3 regions of the Pseudarthrobacter sp. NIBRBAC000502770 genome follow, and region 3 is predicted to be linked to each of the others. Evidence: predicted binding sites of a transcription regulator. Region 3 holds the regulator's gene; each other region holds the start of a gene.
What was found. The regulator LexA, encoded in region 3, represses DNA repair genes until DNA is damaged. The targets are predictions, from matches to a motif close to TCGAACANNTGTTCGA.

Region 1 (2,265 bases), 460 kb from region 3:
CCCATCTCGGACAGTGGTGACATATGGCGGAGGTTGGCAACTAGCTTTTGCTTGAAGGCTGTCTCGGTTATCGAGTGATGTGCCGCCCTCTCCCTACCATCACGGATTACAAACTCGAGCAACTTCAGTCCCTCCAACTGAAGCACGTCTTTTAGTAACTGCGCTTGGGCAGCGTCTTTAGCGCGCTTTCTGTCTTGGGGTGGCAGCCACTGGATCAGGCCCGCCTCCGAGGCGTATTCCGCACCAACAGATTCCTCATACTCCACTGCCCGAGCAGACCACTCTTCTCCCATCTTCATGGCATTCTCAAAGCTGGAAAGTGGAAGTTTTTTAATGCGTGACTGGATCGACCCCACAAGCCGGATTGTCTTGTCCTTGTCCAAGTCGAGGTAGACCTTAATGACGCTAGTCTTTCGGCCATGCATCCACATCGCTACGCTCTTGTGCTGTCCATCGAACATAGCTAGCTGAATCTTGCCGGATTCCTTACGTATTAGACGGCAACTCGGCGGCTCGTGCAGTGGGTTTCCCTGGGTGTCAGCATAAATCGCCCACGCCTGCGGGATCTTGATTGTGCGCGGCTGGCACTCATCATCGTTATAGATTGCCTCGCGGGGGACCTCGAGGAAGGTGTACTCAAACGATTCGCCCCTGCCGTCAACCTCGCGAAAGACGACAGACCCCACTATGTCTCCGTTAGGCAGATGCCACTTCGCTTGTTTGTCTCCGGCCTGCCACTCAAGGTGCGACTCCGCAACCTCATACCCGAAGTGCTCAAAAAGGTCAGAGTACTTCACGACGCCGCCCCGCTCATGGGCGAACGCCTTTAGCTCCAACCAGGGCCTCACATCCACTGTCGGGTAATTTCGCTTGGCACGATTACATGACTCGTGTGCGAGGTTCAGGTTGTCTCTTGACGTTGCGCCCCCCTCACCATCGGGACTGTCATGGTCAGGCTCGATGTCGTCCGTGGCTTGGTTCATCATCCTCCTGCATAGGTGGCAGAAACCCGCAGACTTGTCCCACAGAAAATCCTCTAGCCCGGACCGCTCCTCAGCGGTCAAGGCATCCCGAATCTTCTTTGAAATTTTGATGCCAGCCATCAGTCGTACACCTCCACGCTCAACTCTATGGTTTTACTCCGCCAGAATCCTAGGGGCGCCACGCCTCCCAGAGGCGGTCAGGGCAATCGGCCGATGGCGCTGCCGCCCGTGGGGGTGTTCCGCGTCACGGGTACAAGACTCCTTGGCCATGACGTTTATGCTGAGGCACGGCTCGAAGGCGTGTTCGACCGGCGCGCCTTCCTCGCTCTGGGTCAAATACCTGACACGATGTCATCATGACGACACACTCTGCCGAGCAGGTCCAAATACTTCTCACCCAGGCGCTACAGCGATTTAAGAAAACCGAACTGGCCTCAGCGCTGGGCGTGGAGACTAGGACTGTGGCGCGGTGGGCTGCGGGAGAGACGACACCCAAATCATTCGTGGGTGCCGCGCTGGAATCACTCATGACGCCGTCCTCAATCCAGCTCCATGAGGACCCTGACTTCACGTTCATCGACACATTTGCCGGGATAGGTGGGATCCGTCAGGGCTTCGAGAGGCACGGTGGCCGATGTGTCTTCACGTCGGAATGGAATCCATTTTCTAAGAAGACGTACACGGTGAACTTTGGCGACGGGCATGAGTTCATCGGAGACATCGTCGGCCAGCAAGCCATTGTTCCGCCCCACGACGTCCTCCTAGGCGGTTTCCCATGCCAGCCGTTCTCGATCGCCGGCGTAAGCAAGAAGATCTCGCTAGGACGCCCTCACGGTTTCGAAGACCCGACTCAGGGGACGTTGTTTTTCGAGCTCAAGGAGATCATCAAAACCACCCGCCCCGCGGCGTTCGTTCTTGAGAACGTGAAAAACCTGAAGTCGCATGACAAAGGCAATACCTTCAAGATCATCATGGCTGTGCTCCGGGAGGAGCTGGGTTACGACGTCTACGAGAAGGTGATCGATGGCGGACATTTTACTCCGCAGCACCGCGAGCGCATCATAATTGTTGGCTTCGCGAGGAAGACTGAATTTACATGGGATGACTTGGTCCTGCCGGAGAAGACCAGTCACAAATTAGGAGACATACTTCATCGCACTGACGGAACAGAGCCTGTGTTGCCGCACGACGGGGACAAATACTTCAATCATGCTGAGATGAAGGTCAACGATAAGTTCACCTTGACAGAGGGCTTGTGGGCGTACCTTCAAAACTACGCTAA
Region 2 (2,265 bases), 1.7 Mb from region 3:
TGCCGCCGACATATCCCGCCGGGCGGAACTGCCGTTCAGCACTACCTACCGGCTGCTCGGATCACTGGCGCGCGACGGATTCGTGGACTACGAGCCGGATGGCCGCCGCTACCACCTCGGCCTCCGGATCTTCCAGCTGGGCCAGCGTGTTTCAAACCACCACGGTTTCGCCGGCACGGCCATGCCGGTATTGCGCAGGGTAACTGCCGAAACCGGCGAAGCAACCATCCTCAGCGTCCGGGACGGCCTCCACCACCTCACCGTCAGCAAAGTGGACGGCCCGCAGATCTTCCGGGTGACCAGCGACCCCGGCCACCTGGGATCTTTGTCCACCACCGCCGTCGGGAAGGCCCTGGTGGCATTCGCCGAGGACGGGGAGCGCGAAAAGCTCCTCGCGGAGTTGCCGCTTGAGCCGCTGACCGGGAAGTCCATCACGGACCGGGAGGCGTTCAGGGCCGAGATTGCCCAGGTCCGCCGACAGGGCTACGCCGTCATGGATGAAGAGAATGAGGCCGGCATGCGGGCGGTTGCCGTCCCGCTGCTCAACAGCCAAGGCCACGCCTTCGCGTCACTGGCAACGGCTGTTCCCGTCTTCCGGCTGGACCTTGAGGACCTGATCGCCCATGTTCCCCTGCTGCAGGAGGCCGCCGCCGAGCTTGCGGCCCGGCTGCCGCAGCGATAGCGGGCCCAGCGCCCCAACAACGTTTCGCCCCCATTTGTTCGTATAAAGAACATAAGTGCGATAAGTGAACATCTGTTGTACTGTAATCCCTATCACCCCGCAGCGCGGCCCGAGGTCCGCGCCTGCCCGGTGCCGTACCAAAGGAGCTGCACGCATGAGCATTCGAACTGAGTCCTACCTGGTGGGACTGGTTGGTGACGGCGTCACGCCATCGCTCACGCCACCCATGCACGAACGGGAAGGTGACGTGCAGGGCCTGCGCTACCTGTACCGGCCCATCGACCTGCTCGAACTGGGGTTGACCGGGGAAGCGGTGGGAGCCATCCTGCAGAGTGCCCGCACCCTGGGTTTCAACGGACTGAACATCACCCACCCCTGCAAGCAGCTGGTCCTCCAGCACCTGGACGAGGTCAGCCCGGACGCCCGCCGGCTCGGCGCCGTGAACACCGTGGTCATCCGGGACGGCCGCTTCATCGGCCACAACACGGACTTTTCCGGCTTCGCCGCCGCCCTGGCCTCCGGCCTGCCCGGCGCGCGGCTGGACCGCGTGGTGCAGCTCGGCGCAGGAGGTGCCGGCTCCGCCGTCGCCTACGCCCTGCTCAGCGCAGGCGTCAAGACCCTGGACCTGGTGGACATGGATCCGCAGCGCGCCGCAGCGCGCGCCGCCGAACTGGCAGGTTTCTTCCCGGACAGCACCGTGGCGGCACGCACGACGACGGAGCTGCCGCAGCTGATGCCGCTGGCCGACGGCCTGGTGCACTGCACACCCGTTGGCATGGCAGCCCACCCCGGCGTCCCGCTGGACCTGGACCTGCTCGAGCCCCGGCACTGGGTGGCCGACATTGTCTACCGCCCCATCGACACGGAACTGGTCCGCGGCGCCCGCGCCAAGGGCTGCGAGGTCCTGGACGGTGGCCGCATGGCGGTGGGCCAGGCCGCCGACGCGTTCCGGATCTTCACCGGGCTGGACGCTGACCCGGAGCGCATGCGCTCCCACTTCCTGGACCTTGTAGCCGCCGAGGAGGTGGCCGCCTGATGCGCACCGGAATCGCCACGGTCTGCCTCTCCGGCACCCTGAAGGAAAAGATGCAGGCCTGCGCCATCGCCGGGTTCGACGGCATCGAGATCTTCGAGCAGGACCTGGTCACCTCACCCCTGAGCCCCGAGGACGTCCGCAGGATGGCAACGGACCTGGGGCTCGGCCTGGACCTGTACCAGCCCTTCCGCGACTTCGACGGCGTCACCCCGGACCTGCTCAAAGCCAACCTCCGGCGCGCCGAGGCCAAGTTCAAGCTCATGGCACGCCTGGGCATGGACACCATCCTGGTGTGCTCGAACGTTGCCACCGCCACCATCGACGACGATGCCGTCCGCGCCGAACAACTGGCACAGCTCGCCAACCTGGCCGGGGACCACGGCGTCAAGGTGGCCTACGAGGCCCTGGCGTGGGGCAAGTACGTCAACGACTACGAGCACGCCTACCGCCTGGTGGAGATGGTGGACCACCCCAACTTGGGCACCTGCCTCGACTCCTTCCACATCCTGTCCCGTGATTGGGACACCGCACCGATCGAGCAGATCAA
Region 3 (2,265 bases):
AGGGGAAGCCGGTTCAGACGTTCTAGCTGCTGGTTCACCTGAACAGTTTAGTTGCCGCGGCAACTACCGGAAAATGTGACGGTTCCCGCGGCTTCCCCCTCAGTGGGTGGGAACGAACAGCTGCTGGCCTGGAAGGACGGTGCCGGCGTCAAGGTTGTTGAGCTGGACAATGTCCGCCACGACGTCGCGGGCGTCCCGGCCCGGCGCGACGGTACCGGCAATGGCCCACAACGACTGTCCGGGCTGCACCGTCACGGTAACGGTGGGTGTCACCGCGAGGTCCGCAACCGAATCCGAGGCCTTGGCCGGGGAATGGAAGAACCCGGCGAGTGACAGCAGGAGAACAGCGAGGACTACAAGCGGGACCCCAATCAGGACGATCCTCCCCCGGCGGGTGAGCCGCAGCGGTGCAGGCGATGGTGAAACCTGGTGAAGAGTTAAAGCTGACATGAACTAAGCCCTCCTGGACTTGCCGTGCTGCCCGGGTGTCCGCCCGCAACGCCCTTGCCGTTCCAAACCGCCGCCGGGCACATCTTCCGGCCGGGTATTCGAAGGAGGCATCTGCTGGTTAGAACACATATTCGAACTTTGCTGGTTAAGTTTTAGCACCTATCAACGAACATTGTCGAGACTCGCTAGAACAAATGTTTGAAAAAGCACTATGGCTGGCCTAGTTTTGGAACCAAGAACAACCACTCCTGAAGTTGACCAGCAGGGTCTGACAATGACAGTGGGAGTCCTTCCACCGGCACGGCGGAAACAGCGCCCGGCGGAAGTTCCGGCGGCAAGCGAAAGGCAATGGCGAATATGGCAGCAGCAGCCGCCGGGGGCAGGACCGCCCCGCAATCCAAGAGGACCACCAAGGGGCTGACTCCCCGGCAGAAGAAGATCCTCGAGACCATCCAGCGCTCCGTTAACGAGAACGGGTATCCGCCGTCCATGCGGGAAATCGGCGACACGGTCGGCCTTGCGAGCCTGTCAAGCGTGACCCATCAGCTCTCGCAGCTGGAAAAGCTGGGCTATCTTCGGCGCGACCCCAAGCGGCCCCGTGCCATGGAAGTGTTGATGCCGCTGACGCTGGACGGCGGGGGAAAGAGTGCGGGCACGTCCCGTGCGCCCCAAGCCGCAGGGGACAGCGCCACCGTCACGGAGCTGCCTACTGCTCTGGATACGGCCATGGTTCCGCTGGTGGGCCGGATTGCCGCCGGCGGCCCCATCCTTGCCGAACAGCTCGTCGAAGATGTCATGCCGCTGCCCCGCCAGCTGGTTGGCCAGGGCGAACTTTTCATGCTGAAGGTGGCCGGCGATTCGATGGTGGATGCCGCCATTTGCGATGGTGACTGGGTGGTGGTGCGGCGCCAGGCTGACGCTGCCAACGGGGACATCGTCGCTGCACTGCTGGATGACGAGGCGACGGTCAAGACCTTCCGCCAGCGCGACGGCCACACCTGGCTGCTGCCGCAGAACACCCAGTACGAACCGATCCTGGGCGACCATGCCACCATCATGGGCAAGGTCGTCTCAGTCCTGCGTTCGCTCTAGCCTGCGCACGCCTGCCCGGCATCCGTGCAGGCGCTATCCGGCCGTTCTCAGGACGCGTCGGCGCCCAGCCTGGTGAGGGCTGCCAGCGCTTTGGCGCGGTCAGTGGTGGCCCAGAACGGCGGGAGGGCGCCGCGCAGGAATCCCGCATAGCGCTCGGTGGCCAGCCGCGAGTCCAGGACTGCCACCACTCCTTTGTCCCCGGTTGACCTGATCAGGCGGCCGGCCCCCTGGGCAAGCCGGATGGCAGCGTGGGTTGCCGAAACAGACATGAAACCGTTCCCGCCGGCCTGCGCCACGGCACGCGAACGCGCCGTCATGAGGGGGTCGTCCGGCCGCGGGAACGGGATGCGGTCAATCACTACCAGCCGGCAGGATCCACCGGGAACGTCCACACCCTGCCACAGGGACATGGTTCCGAAGAGGCAGGTGTCCGGTTCGTCCGCGAATTGTTTGACCAGGGCGGTCATGGTCGACTCGCCCTGGCAGAGGACAGTCATGTCGAGCTTCGGGCGGAGGGCATCGGCGGCTTCCCCGGCCGCCCGCCGCGAGGAGAACAGGCAAAGCGCTCCCCCGTTGGAGGCCTTGATGAGCGCTTCGAGTTCGGCCAGGGCTTCCGGTGAAACACCTCGGCCGGGCTTGGGCAGGTGGCCGGCAACGTAAAGGATGCCCTGTTTGGGGTAGTCGAAGGGCGAGCCAACATCCACGCCCGTCCAGCTGGGCGCT

Region 1: a site for LexA is predicted at 1,276-1,291, ahead of NIBR502770_RS02695 (HNH endonuclease signature motif containing protein). Genes of this name have one in related genera too.
Region 2: a site for LexA is predicted at 747-762, ahead of NIBR502770_RS17475 (shikimate dehydrogenase). Genes of this name have one in related genera too.

What each region holds. Positions count from the first base shown of each region.
Region 1 covers NZ_CP041198.1:499,868-502,132, forward strand. Annotated here, with positions in the region: gene NIBR502770_RS02695 (HNH endonuclease signature motif containing protein) at 1-1,103, opposite strand, end outside; gene dcm (DNA (cytosine-5-)-methyltransferase) at 1,340-2,265, shown strand, end outside.
Region 2 covers NZ_CP041198.1:3,672,116-3,674,380, reverse strand. Annotated here, with positions in the region: gene NIBR502770_RS17480 (IclR family transcriptional regulator) at 1-682, shown strand, start outside; gene NIBR502770_RS17475 (shikimate dehydrogenase) at 837-1,718, shown strand; gene NIBR502770_RS17470 (bifunctional sugar phosphate isomerase/epimerase/4-hydroxyphenylpyruvate dioxygenase family protein) at 1,718-2,265, shown strand, end outside.
Region 3 covers NZ_CP041198.1:956,412-958,676, reverse strand. Annotated here, with positions in the region: gene NIBR502770_RS04725 (histidinol-phosphate transaminase) at 1-38, opposite strand, end outside; gene NIBR502770_RS04720 (LysM peptidoglycan-binding domain-containing protein) at 100-450, opposite strand; gene lexA (transcriptional repressor LexA) at 808-1,542, shown strand; gene NIBR502770_RS04710 (ATP-dependent DNA helicase) at 1,590-2,265, opposite strand, start outside.